Regions from separate parts of the Mesorhizobium sp. M8A.F.Ca.ET.165.01.1.1 genome, predicted to be linked through region 4. Evidence: predicted binding sites of a transcription regulator. Region 4 holds the regulator's gene; each other region holds the start of a gene.
The links. The regulator LexA, encoded in region 4, represses DNA repair genes until DNA is damaged. The targets are predictions, from matches to a motif close to TGTTCNNNNTGTGTTCNG.

Region 1: EN808_RS25975 (helicase-related protein) is a predicted target of LexA. The motif match lies at 2,197-2,214, and genes of this name have one in related genera.
Region 2: EN808_RS15205 (PA0069 family radical SAM protein) is a predicted target of LexA. The motif match lies at 1,469-1,486, and genes of this name have one in related genera.
Region 3: uvrA (excinuclease ABC subunit UvrA) is a predicted target of LexA. The motif match lies at 1,869-1,886, and genes of this name have one in related genera.

What each region holds. Positions count from the first base shown of each region.
Region 1 covers NZ_SRTH01000012.1:79,505-82,868, forward strand. Annotated here, with positions in the region: gene EN808_RS25975 (helicase-related protein) at 1-2,030, opposite strand, end outside; gene phbB (acetoacetyl-CoA reductase) at 2,756-3,364, opposite strand, start outside.
Region 2 covers NZ_SRTH01000004.1:410,731-414,094, reverse strand. Annotated here, with positions in the region: gene EN808_RS15215 (hypothetical protein) at 1-748, opposite strand, end outside; gene EN808_RS15210 (glycosyltransferase) at 898-1,410, opposite strand; gene EN808_RS15205 (PA0069 family radical SAM protein) at 1,561-2,715, shown strand; gene EN808_RS15200 (ribonuclease HII) at 2,869-3,364, shown strand, end outside.
Region 3 covers NZ_SRTH01000003.1:526,418-529,781, forward strand. Annotated here, with positions in the region: gene uvrA (excinuclease ABC subunit UvrA) at 1-1,718, opposite strand, end outside; gene EN808_RS11815 (hypothetical protein) at 2,421-2,672, opposite strand; gene EN808_RS11820 (ATP-dependent Clp protease proteolytic subunit) at 2,786-3,364, opposite strand, start outside.
Region 4 covers NZ_SRTH01000003.1:636,348-639,711, reverse strand. Annotated here, with positions in the region: gene EN808_RS12405 (ABC transporter substrate-binding protein) at 1-164, opposite strand, end outside; gene EN808_RS12400 (GntR family transcriptional regulator) at 318-1,091, shown strand; gene lexA (transcriptional repressor LexA) at 1,502-2,245, shown strand; gene EN808_RS12390 (ComEC/Rec2 family competence protein) at 2,239-3,364, opposite strand, start outside.

The DNA.
Region 1 (3,364 bases), on a different contig from region 4:
ACGCCGAGCCGGCGAAGCGCCGCGCGGCCTTCCTGGTCGAGCGACTTCATCTCCTCGGCGATGTCGCGGCGATTGATGAGGCCGAAATTCTCGACCAGCTGGAAGGCGATGCCGCGGCCGATACCGGAAATCTGATCGGCATTTTTCAAGTCGACCAGCGGCTTCAGCAGGGATTCGATCTGGAAATTGACGAAGCGCTCGGCGCGCGCGGCGACCTTGTCGCGCGCCGGGCCGGTGAGCTGTTCGTCGGCCAGCAGCACCAGGCGCGGCTTCAGCGCGTCCTCGCCCGAAACCAGCGTGCCGATCGGCGCGCCGATCCAGCGCAGCGTGCCGTCCGAACCGAGCGCTAGATCGCCATTGGCGCAGGCACCGAAGCGCTCCGCGCGTGCATCGAATTCGGCGGCCAGCGCCTTTTGCGCGGCCGTGCGCACGGCCTTGGCGTCTTCGCCGCCGGCGGTCTGGTCGGCGGTGAAGCGGAACCCTTGTAACTCGCCGACGTGATGGCCTTCGACAAGGACGGTTCCGGTAGGACTGATTTCGGCTTCAGGCATGGTATTTTCTCTAAGGCGCCGCATGAGGACGGAAGTCCTGCGGTCTACGAAGCGTTTCGTCAACCGCTCATGCAGCGCATCCGACAATCTGTCTTCGATTTCGCGCGTCTTTTCCTGCCAGTGTGCCTGATCGGCCAGCCAGCCGGGCCGGTTCGACACGAATGTCCAGGTGCGGATCTGGGCGATGCGGTGCGACAGCGTGTCGATATCGCCCTCGGTGGTGTCGGCGCGGCGCACCTGCTCGGCCATATAGTTCTCGTCGACATGACCATGCCGGGCGAGGTCCATGTAGATCGAGGCGATGAGGTCGGCATGCTGGGCGGGCGCGATCTTGCGATAATCCGGCAGCGCGCAGGCTTCCCACAGCAACGCCACGCGCTTGGCATTGGTTGCGAGCGCGCGGATGCCTTCGTCGCGGGAGAGATGTTCGAGCGCCTGGGCATCGACGGCCGGCAGTGCGCGTGTCAGGCCCTCGACCGGGGCGTTGGTCTCAATGGAACGCTTCAGCGCATCGAGGCTGGCGAAATCGAATTGGGCGGTGCGCCACTGCAGCACCTTCACCGGGTCGAAGTCATGGCCCTCGATCTTCTGGACCAGGTCCTCGTCCAGCGGATCGACCTGGCCGGTGACGCCGAACGTGCCGTCGCGCAGATGCCGGCCGGCGCGGCCGGCGATCTGGCCGAGTTCGGCCGCCGTCAAATTGCGGTACTGGTAGCCGTCGAACTTGCGGTTCTGGGCAAAGGCGACATGGTCGAGGTCGAGGTTGAGACCCATGCCGATCGCGTCGGTGGCAATGAGATAGTCGACATCGCCCGACTGGAACAGCGCCACCTGGGCATTGCGGGTGCGAGGCGACAGCGCGCCCAGAACCACCGCCGCACCGCCCTGCTGGCGCCGGATCAGCTCGGCGATGGCGTAGACCTCGTCGGCGGAGAAGGCGACGATCGCGGTGCGCCGTGGCAGGCGCGTCAGTTTCTTGGAACCGGCATAAGCCAGATGCGACAGGCGCGGCCGCGTCACCACCGAGACGCCTTTCAGCAGCCGCTGGAGGATGCCGTGCATGGTGGCCGCGCCGAGCAGCAGCGTTTCCTGGCGACCGCGCAGATGCAGGATGCGGTCAGTGAAGATATGGCCGCGCTCGAGGTCGCCGGCCAGTTGCACCTCGTCGATGGCGACGAAGGCGGCGTCGGTCTCGCGCGGCATGGCTTCGACGGTGCAGACCGAATATTTGGCGCCCGGCGGCTGGATCTTCTCCTCGCCGGTGATGAGCGCCACCTTGTGGGCGCCAACTTTCTCGCAGACGCGCGTGTAGACCTCCCGGGCCAGCAGCCTCAGCGGCAGGCCGATGACGCCGGTTTCGTGCGCCACCATGCGCTCGATGGCGAGATGGGTCTTGCCCGTGTTGGTCGGCCCAAGCACGGCGGTCACGTCGCGGCCCGACAGGATCAGCGGCTCGGTATGTTTCTGCTGGATGTTCATCGGCTCGGAAATAAGGCTTTCTGGCCTCTCGTTGTCGGGAGCGTGCCTGGACGGCGCGTATGACAGCCGACACATAGGGATTTCGGGCGCGAAGCGAAAGCGGAATGTTCCGCCCGGGTTCCGAAGACGCCCGTGTCAGCCCGCAAATCAGTTCCTGCTTAACAGTTGGAACGAGTCTGGAACGAATCAGCGACGAATCGGTGACTCCGTCAGATTCAGCTTTTGTTCACGGCTAGATATGGATTTTGCGACCATGAGTCTCACCACATGCTGAATCAGAAAACTGGCCCGTTTTATGCTAGGCGAACCTCTCTGTTAACTTTCGCCTGTGAACGAGGTCGGGGGCTCGATGCGCACTGCTCAAGATTATGAAATTGTTAATCTTTCTGAATTGTGGGTTAAGAAACTATGGGTGATCTCGGCCTATTAATGTTAACTTCCGCTCAAAGCCGGAACGAATCGGCGACAAAACAGCGTCAGCGCTATTTTCCCTTTTTGTTCCCCCAATATCTTGTGTTGTGAACAGCTTATCCACCGAGAATCCACAGGCTTGCCCACAGGTTTCGCGCAGGCGCGCTGCCGCCATTAACCTTTGCGTGCCGGATTGGGGCAGCCGCTCGTAGCGAGGGGTTTTAGGCCCAGAGCATCACTTGAAAACGGACCGGTTTCCCGGTCCGTTTTCGCCCGTCAAGGCCGCTGGTTGGTGGGCAGGCGAAAATCAATGCCTAGACGAAGTACTGGCCGCCATTGGCGGTGAGGGTCGAGCCGGTGATGAAACCGGCATCCTCGGAAGCGAGGAAGACGACGCAGCGCGCGATCTCTTCCGGCTCGCCGAGGCGGCCGACCGGGATTTGCGGGATGATGCGCTCGTTGAGCACTTTCTCGTCGATCGCCTTGACCATCTCGGTGGCGATGTAGCCCGGGCAGATGACGTTGACGGTGATGCCCGCGCGGGCGCCTTCCTGGGCGAGCGCTTTCGAGAAGCCGATGTCGCCGGCCTTGGCAGCGGAGTAATTGACCTGGCCGGCCTGGCCCTTCTGGCCGTTGATCGAGGAGATGGTGATGACGCGGCCGAACTTGCGGTCGCGCATGCCGCTCCACAGCGGATGGGTCATGTTGAAGACACCGGACAGATTGGTGTCGATCACCTCTTTCCACTGCTCGCGCGTTATCTTGTGGAACATGGCGTCGCGGGTGATGCCGGCGTTGTTGACCAGTACCGAGACAGGGCCGAGGTCGGCCTCGATCTGCTTGATGCCGGCGGCGCAAGCGTCATAATCGGCGACGGACCATTTGTAGACCGGAATGCCGGTCTCGGCCTTGAATTTCGCCGC
Region 2 (3,364 bases), on a different contig from region 4:
GATGCCTTATGGCGCGGCGCCTGTGGCTTCCCCTGACATAGACATGCGGACCGGTCTCGGCGTCGACGGGCTTGAGGTAGAAAAAGAATTTCAACATCCGCCAGTCATCGAGATCGAAATGATACTTGCCGAGCGAGGCAAGGTTCTTGTCGGCGTCGGACGCCTCGCCGGTAGGAAAACTCCACCAGACGCGTGTCGTGATCAGTTTCGCCTGGCCGCCGAGATAGTGCGCGGCGATGTCGAGAAGCAGCGGGTCGCGCTGTATGGCGAGTGCCGCCGGGCAGTCGAGGATGCGTTCGAAATAATGGCCGCTCAGCAATGAGCGGCCAAGGCGCTTTTCGGCTTCGGCATGTTCGCCGGGCACGAATTCGAGCCGGCGGTCGAAATTGCCGTAGCAGGGCGTGCGCCGGGCGAAGCTGGCAATCTCCTCGTGGATATCAGGCGGCAGGATCAGCCCCGAGAACAGCCCGTCCGACCGCAACGCGCCGACGACGGCCTCGCGCTGAACGCCCTTGAACATCGTGTCCCCGGCATTGTCGGCCGGACGAGCGCGCTTCGCGCCCAGCCAATGCATCCGGCGCCCGGGCATGGTACGCGCCAGAACGAACATCGGCAGCCAGGCAGGGTTTTCGCGCAGGTCCTTCAGATAGGTCGGGATGCGCACGGCGATGCGGCGCAGCAGGCTGCCATTGCGTGCAATGGCCTCGAGACTGGCAGTGCCGGACTTGTCAGTGGTCGAAAGGGTCATGGGGATCCTCAAGGGTATGATGCAGCGCCGACGCAATGTCGGAGCCTGCCGTTCCGGCATGACCCAAACCCAATTCACCCGCCTTGTCGGAAAGTTACCCGCGCGTCAGTTTTTGTGCAACGCACAATGGACAGAGCAGCCGCAAAAAATCACCTCTGCCTCGGCGGCGCCGCCCAGATCTCGGCGTCGAGCTTCTTTGTCGCCAGACCGCGCGCCAACGCCTCGGCGCTGCCGGCATTCTTGGACAGAGATGCCGCCTGCCGCTTGCTGATCACCAGGCCGTCGGCGAGCGCACGGTTTGCCGAAAAGACCCGGGCCAGGAACGGCGGACGGCTGCCCCGCGCCCGCGAGAACCGGGCGGCCATTGTCTGCCTGGCGGTATGGGCGACAACCGCGTCGATCCAGCCCTCCACCAGCCTCGCACCCGGTTCGAGAAACAACAGCCAGTCACCCTTGGCCTGGCGAATGCCGGCGGCGATGCCGCCGCTCCCCACATAGTGGCAGCCGGCATGCTCGGCCACGCGATGCGTATGGTCGGTGGAGCCGGTGTCGCAGACGACGACATCGCGCACCACGCCCTCGACCGCGCCGCCGATCAGCGTCGCCAGCGTGCGGGCGAGACCCTCCTCGTCATTATGCGTTTCGATGAGAACACTGAGCATCATGAGCCGAATAGCGGAAAGCGCCGACCGACGCCAGTTTTTGCGCCGCACCATAAAAAGTTCTTGCTTTGTTCTCATCAACAAAATAGGAATAATTTCATGAGCAGAGCGATTCGACAGAACATGGACAGTCCCTGGGAGCGGGCGAAGATGGAACCGATCATGCGCGCCGACATTGCAGCCTTCGGAGCAGGACGAGCCGAAATGGCCAACGCGATGATCGAGCAGAGCGGCATGCGGGTCCGTCCGGACCGCAACCGCGGCCGGTCGGCAGGCATCAATCCGTCCGGCCGGTTCGAACCCGTGAGCCGACATGTCTTCGACGACGGCTGGAGTTCGCTGGAGGAACTGCCCCCGTTCAAGACCGAGGTGCAGGTGGAGAAGCCGCGCTCCATCATCACCCGCAACGAATCGCCGGACATCTCCTTCGACCGGTCGATCAATCCCTATCGCGGCTGCGAGCACGGCTGCGTCTATTGCTTCGCGCGGCCGACACACTCGTTCATGGGCCTGTCGCCGGGCCTGGATTTCGAATCCAAGCTGTTCGCCAAGCCGGACGCGGCACGCCTGCTCGACAAGGAGTTGTCGAAGGACGGCTACCAGCCCCGCACCATCGCCATCGGCACCAACACCGATCCCTACCAGCCGATCGAGAAGCAGTACCGGATCATGCGCGAAATCCTCGAAGTGCTGGAGGCACGCGGTCATCCGGTCGGCATCGTCACCAAATCGGCCCTGGTGGTGCGCGACATCGACATTCTGTCGCGCATGGCCGAGCGCGGGCTCGCCAAGGTGGCGCTGTCGGTGACGACGCTCGACCGCATGCTGGCCAGGACGATGGAACCCCGCGCCTCGACGCCGACCAAGCGGCTGGAAGCGATCAGGCAGCTTTCGGAGGCCGGCATTCCGGCTTCGGTGATGGTGGCGCCGATCATTCCGGGCCTGACCGACCAGGAGATGGAACGCATCCTCGACTCGGCACACCATGCTGGGGCGCGCGAGGCTGGCTATGTGGTGCTGCGCCTGCCGCTGGAGGTCAGCCCGATCTTCAAGGACTGGCTGCTGCGCCACTATCCCGACCGCTATCGCCACGTCATGTCGCTGATCCGTTCGATGCGCGAAGGCAAGGACTACGATTCGGAATGGGGCAAGCGCATGAAGGGCGCCGGCCCCTATGCCTGGCAGATCGGCCGGCGCTTCGAAATCACCGCCAAGCGGCTCGGCCTCAATGCGGAGCGGCGCACGCTGCGGACTGACCAGTTCGTGGCCGCCGGCAAGGACCAGGAGCAGTTGATGCTGCTCTGAAAATTGAAAATCGCCGCGGCTGTTCATGACCGCCGCGGCCAAGAATCCCGTCCGGCCTGCCCCGGCCTGCAGACGGTGCCCTCCCGGTCCGGCGCCCCACCCGACCCGGAGGGACTTGCGGAGAATCGGAGCCGATGCGAACCTCGCCGCAACATGGCTCGCGCGCGTTCTGATTCTCCGCTTCTCTTCGAAATCGTCGAGAAACCCGATTTCTCCTTCGAGACGAAGGCGATGGCCGATGGTTTGTGGCCGGTCGCGGGGATGGACGAAGCCGGCCGTGGCCCGCTGGCGGGTCCGGTGGTCGCGGCGGCAGTGGTGCTCGACCCCGCCAACATTCCCGAAGGGCTCGACGATTCCAAGCGGCTTAGCCACTTGCAGCGCGAAGCGCTGTTCCTGCGCATCCTCGGTTCCGCGCTCGGCGTCTCGATGGCGTCGATCAGCGCGGAGGGTATCGATGGCAGCAACATCCTCAAGGCGAGCCTCGAAGCGATGCGCCGCGCGCTGGTCGGGCTGCCGGTTCAGGCAAAGCTCGCGCTCGCCGATGGGCGCGACGTGCCGCCGGGACTGCCCTGCGAGGGACGCGCGCTGGTCAAGGGCGACCAGCGCTCGCAATCGATCGCCGCCGCCTCGATCGTCGCCAAGGTCATGC
Region 3 (3,364 bases), 110 kb from region 4:
ATGGCGTCCTCGTCATGCTCGACGACGATCACCGTGTTGCCGATGTCGCGCAAATGCTTGAGCGTGTCGAGCAGACGCGTGTTGTCGCGCTGGTGCAGGCCGATCGACGGCTCGTCCAGAACGTAGAGCACGCCGGTGAGGCCCGAGCCGATCTGCGAGGCCAGCCGGATGCGCTGGCTTTCGCCGCCCGACAGCGTGCCGGAATTGCGCGACAAAGTGAGATAGTCGAGACCGACATCGTTGAGGAAGCGCAGGCGCTCCCGGATTTCCTTCAAGACGCGGACAGCGATCTCATTCTGCTTGTCGTTGAGCTGCGCCGGCAGGTCGGTAAACCAGCGATCGGCATTGCGGATCGACTGTTCCGTCACTTCGCCGATATGCTTGCCGCCGATCTTCACCGCCAGCGCTTCAGGCTTCAGCCGATAGCCCTTGCAGGCCGGGCAGGGCGTTGCCGACATGAAGCGCTCGATCTCCTCGCGCATCCAGGCGGATTCGGTTTCCTTCCAGCGTCGCTCGAGATTGGGGATGACGCCTTCGAAGGTCTTGGTCGTCTTGTAGGAGCGCAGGCCGTCATCATATTGGAAGGTGATTTCGCGCTCGCCGGTGCCGCGCAGGATCGCCTCCTGGGCCTCGGCGGAAAGATCCTTGAACTTGTCGCCGAGCTTGAAGTTGTAGGCCTTGCCCAATGCCTCGAGCGTCTGCGAGTAATAGGGCGAGGTCGACTTCGCCCACGGGCTGACGGCGCCGTCGCGCAGCGACACGTTCTCGTCGGGCACGACGAGGTTGGGATCGATGGCGCGCTGGCTGCCGAGACCGTCGCAGGTCGGGCAGGCGCCGAACGGGTTGTTGAAGGAGAACAGCCTGGGTTCGATCTCCGGAATGGTGAAGCCGGACACCGGACAGGCAAATTTTTCCGAGAACAGGATGCGCTCATGCGTCTCGTTCTTGGATTTGTTGACCGAATCCTCGCCGGTCTGGCTGGCGTCGAGCGGCTTGTCGGCGAACTCGGCCACCGCCAGCCCCTCGGCCAGCTTCAATGCCGTCTCGATGGAGTCGGCGAGACGCGTGGCAAGGTCGCCGCGCACGACGATGCGGTCGACGACGACGTCGATGTCGTGCTTGTATTTCTTGTCCAGCGCCGGCACGTCGGCGATTTCATAGAAGACGCCGTCGACCTTGACGCGCTGGAACCCCTTCTTCTGCAACTCCAGCAGTTCCTTGCGGTATTCGCCCTTGCGGCCGCGCACGATGGGCGCCAGCAGGAACAGGCGCGTGCCTTCCTCGACCGCCAGTACCCGGTCGACCATCTGGCTGACCGTCTGGCTCTCGATCGGCAGGCCGGTGGCCGGCGAATAGGGCACGCCGACACGGGCAAACAGAAGCCGCATATAGTCGTAGATCTCGGTGACGGTGCCGACCGTCGAACGCGGGTTCTTCGAGGTGGTCTTCTGCTCGATGGAGATGGCCGGCGAAAGGCCGTCGATCTGGTCGACGTCGGGCTTCTGCATCATTTCGAGGAATTGCCGTGCATAGGCCGAGAGGCTCTCGACATAGCGGCGCTGGCCCTCGGCATAGATGGTGTCGAAGGCGAGCGATGATTTGCCGGAGCCCGACAGGCCGGTCATGACGATCAGGCTGTCACGCGGCAGGTCGAGATCGACATTCTTCAGATTGTGTTCGCGCGCCCCGCGAATGGAAAGGAATTTATGGTCGGCCATCGCCGGTCGCCGCCTCAGATCTGGAATTCATGGGATTGGCGGGTTTTTCCCGGCCATCCCCTATGTAGGTCTTTTTGCCGCCACGTCGAGAGACGCCACAACTCCCGACAGAAGTCGTTTAACCGTCTTTCGCGCGAAGGGGCAAGCGCAAAGAACAAAGACCGAACACGCTCCTGACAAAGCTGTGCGGAAACTGACCCTGACGTAACCTCCCGGCGATCACATTTTTCCGTAACCGGCTATTGATGGTTGACGCGACCGGCTCACGGGGGCAGTCTCCAGAGGTCAGCGAAGCCGGCCGTCTTTCGATGGCCTCGCCGCCCCAAGGCGGCCTGCGAGACGCCGCAGGCATTTGCGATTTGCGCTTCGCGATGGCAATGTCGCAACGGACAAAAGGAGCGGAGCATGACGCCACCGGACAGTCCCCCAGGGCTCCACGTCTCGTTGGAGCCGAGGCAGGCATAAGTGCCAGGGTATAGCGTTTGCGCCACCAGACAAACCGTGACCTGCCATATCCCCCAAAATTAGAGACTGTTAGTCGGATCGTCGGCTGAATGCCGCGAAGCATCCGAAATCCAACGCCGGCAGTACACTCCCGGCAAAAAATGGATTTGAGATCCAGAAAAGCCCCGTCCGTTTGCCCCAGGCACGGCGGGGCTATTCTTTTGGGCGGGCTCGAGTTTGCAGGACCGATCTTTTGCCCTACCTGGGCGGCTTGATCCCGCCAACCCCGACATCGACCGTGATGCTGCCGGAAATCCTGACATCCGTATCGCCGATCTTGAACTGCCCGTTGCCGCTGCTAGGGAATGCGTCGTCGGGTTCGGGCACCGGGGCTGGCTTGGCGATGCGATAGTCGCCGCTCACGCCGGGCAGGGCGCCTTTCCGAGCCGACGACGAGGCGCCGTCGGCAAGTGCCGCACAGGAGAAAAGGCCGACGATGGCGAGCACCATGGTGGCTGTGACACGGTGCAATGGTCTTGATCGATGTGCGTCGGTCATCCCCCTGTTATAGGGACCTGCCGCCACTTGAACCAGACCGGTATCGTCAAATCTTCGTTCTCGGGTCACGCCGCCTTTTTGCGGGTGTCGAAAACATGGTCGACAAGGCCCCATGCCTGGGCCTCGCGGGCCGTCATGAAATGGTCGCGGTCGAGCGTGCGTTCGACCTCTTCATAGCTGCGGCCGCAATGCTGGGCGTAGAGTTCGGTCATGTGGCGCTTGGTCTGGCCGATGCGTTCGGCATGCCGCTGGATGTCGGAAGCTTGGCCCTGGAAGCCGCCGAGCGGCTGATGCAGCAGGATGGTGGCATTGGGCAGCGCGATCCGGCGCCCGGCCGTGCCCGCCATCAGCAGGAACGATCCCATCGACGCGGCAAAGCCCATGCACACGGTCGACACCGGGCAACTGATATATTGCATCGTGTCGTAAATGGCGAAGCCGCTGGTCACCATGCCACCCGGCGAGTTGATGTAGAGCGAAATCTCCTTCTCGGGATTGTCCGACTCCAGCGACAAAAGCTGCGCGCAGACTAGCGCTGAGACGCCGTCGTTGATCTCGCCGTTGATGAAGACGATGCGCTCGCGCAGCAGCCGCGAAAAAATGTCAAATGCACGTTCGCCGCGGCTCGATTGCTCGATCACCAT
Region 4 (3,364 bases):
GTCAGCGCCTTCTTGAAGCCGGCTATGGCGGCATTGAGCTGGGGGTGCTCGCCGAAATTGGCAATGCCGATGCGTATCTGGTCGGCGGCGGCACTGCCGGCGCTCACCATCAACGCGCTAGCCATGAACAAACCCGACAACCAAGCGGATTTCGACTTCAACATCATTTCCTCCCAGATTTGATCAGCGCCGCTTGCAGCGCGGCTACTGCAAACGATCATGGTCAGTCCGCCGGCTTGTGTCAAACATTATATATAATTCTTGCCATGCCCCTACATCATATATAATTTTCCCTGCCAGACGACGGATGGACCGCGATGCAGGATCAAACGAGCTCCACAAAGACGGAGGCAGCCTATCAGCTGTTGCGGCGCGATATCCTGACCACGCGCCTCATGCCCGGCGCCCCGCTCAAACTGAGTGCACTGCGCGGCACCTATGGAGTCGGCTGGACGCCATTGCGCGAAGCCTTGTCGCGGCTTGAGGCCGAACGCCTGGTCACCGCCATCAGCAATCGCGGTTTTACCGTGGCTCGGGTGTCGCGGGCCGAACTGGAGGACCTGGCGCGCGCCAGGATGGTGGTCGAGATCCCCCTGTTCCTCGAATCGATGGAGAAAGGCGGCAAGGAATGGGAAGATGCCGTGGTCACCGCCCACTACCGGCTCTCCCGTTGCAAGACCGCCGTCGACGATCCGTCGGATGCGGCGGTCGACAAATGGGACGAGAATCACGAGGCTTTCCATGCGGCGCTGCTGAGTGCCGCCACATGCGATTGGCTGTTGCGTTTCCGCTCGACGATCTCGGATCAATTGCGCCGGCATCATCGCTTTCTTGGTCTGGCGCCGACATTGCGGGCCGCGGCCGGCCTCAAGGATGGCTACGAAGAGGCGATGGAGGCGCTGCGCGAAGCGATTGCGATCGAACACCATACCGCGATCATGGAAGCGGCACTCGATCGTGACGTCGAGCGGGCCAAGGCGCTGATGGTGGCCCATATCGGCTACACCCTGCACGTCTATGTCCACAGCGAAGACAGCGGCGCGACCAAATACGCCGCCCGCGCCGGCAGCTTGAAAGCTGGTTCGGGATGACTCCGGCGCTTCCGCGACACCTATTCGCACGCGTTGGTCGGAGTGGGGCCGGACGCCTGGGTCCATCGCTGCCCCGAAGCTGCCAGTCGTTGGCGTTTTGGTTTCGTTTCGTTCCGCGAATAATGGACCGATAAATTATACAATCCGCCCGGGGAAAGCCTTCCGAACGGCTGACGCCAAACTCGGGAGCGGATGGGCCACAGGCCATTAACCATAACGATTTCAATGGGCCTGCCGATGGCGGAAAAGGTCGGCTTCTGCCCGCCGTAGCGGACAAAAAACATCCGCAGCCTTAACAAATTCATTAAACTTTAAACGGTTGCGGAACACAACTGGAACAGATAGTGTTTGTTCTGGGTTTGTTTTTTCGATTCTGGTTCAGACCTTCGTTCAATGCCTTGGGGGCCGCCATGCTGACACGCAAGCAACATGAACTGCTGATGTTCATCCACGAACGGCTCAAGGAAAGCGGGATACCGCCCTCCTTCGACGAGATGAAGGAAGCGCTCGATCTTGCCTCCAAATCCGGGATTCATCGCCTGATCACGGCGCTGGAGGAACGCGGCTTCATTCGCCGGCTACCCAATCGGGCGCGCGCGCTGGAGGTGCTGCGGCTGCCGGATTCGATCGCGCCCGGCCTGAACGCGGCAAAGAAATTTTCGCCCAGCGTCATCCAGGGCAGCCTTGGTCAAAACAATCTTGGCCGCCAGCTCAAGCCGGCAACGGCGCCTTCGCGTCTGCCCGCGGCCGGCAATGACGACGATGTGGTTTCAGCCGTGTCCATCCCGGTCATGGGCCGTATCGCCGCCGGTGTGCCGATCGATGCCATCCAGCATCAGACGCATTCGATCTCGGTGCCGCCGGATATGATCATGGGCGGCGAGCACTATGCGCTGGAGGTCAAGGGTGACTCGATGATCGAGGCTGGTATCTTCGACGGCGACACGGTCATCATCCGCAATGCCAACACGGCAAGTCCGGGCGAAATCATCGTGGCGCTGGTCGACGAGGAGGAAGCGACGCTGAAGCGGTTCCGCCGTAAAGGCGCCTCGATCGCGCTCGAAGCCGCCAATCCAGCCTACGAAACGCGCATTTTCGGGCCGGACAGAGTCAAGGTACAAGGCAAGCTGGTCGGGCTGATCAGGCGCTACTGAGCCGGTTTGCCATCGGACTTGTCTGGCTTTTTATAGGGCGGCAGCCCCCTCTTATAGGGCGGCAGCCCCCTCGCCTCGCGTGAGAATTTTCGCTGCTCGTGCCAGGGCCGGTATGGTCCGTCGACAGCGAATTCGATCACAGCCGGGGTTGTGGCCGACTGGGGATCGAAGAAGACGGCAGCACTTCCCTTGCGGGCGAGCTGCCGTTTCGTGACGACGACAACCAGCGGATTGTGGCAGGCGTCATAGGCGGTCGCGTCATTGACGACGATCAGGTCGGCGAAGGCGCAGGCTTTCCAGGTGTTCTTGCGATCCTCGACATAGGCGACGATCGCGCCGGAAGGGTGCCTGGCAAGGCAAAGGCCTTCGCGGCAATAGAACGGCGATCCCTGCGGCAGGTCGGTGGGAGCGGCAATATCGAATTGCCCGTCCGCCTTGTCGAACATTTCCGGTTTGACGATTGTTTCGGAGACCAGAGCGCGTTTCCAGTTGTCGGCCGCGAATTCGTTCGGACGTTCCCGGTTGACGGCCAGTTCGCCATTGCCTATCGGCAGTGCGACCAGCCGTGCGTCTTCCGAGATCAGCACATCGGGCGTGCGTATGTCCGACACAGTCAACAGACCGGCAAGTGCGAATGGCAGTGCCGCGAGCCGCAGCCAGGTCGTCGCCATCGTCGCGATGACCAGCGCGACGGCCACCAGCAGCACGGATTGCTGCGAGATCAGACCTACCCCATCGATTGGCGAGCGCTCCGATATCCATGACGATACGGCGATCATCGCTGTCAGGCCTTTGCCCATCACGTAGAGAAACGGGCCGTCGGCGCCGAAGGGCATCGCCAGCGAACTGAGGACCGCAAAAGGCATGACGACCACCGACACGATCGGCATGACGGCCAGATTGGCGAACAGGCTGAGCGGCGATACGCGCTGGAAATGCCAGATGGCAAACAGCGCCGTCGCGCTGCCGGCAATGATGGAGGTCATGGCCAATCCACCTGTCGCCAGCAGGAATTTTCGCGTCAGGAACCCGGGTAGTGACCGCTTTGGCGACGGTGGCCTCGTCTTACCAGCGCGGTGGTCCGCCCAGCCGGCATAGGCGCCAACAAGGGCCGCGGTT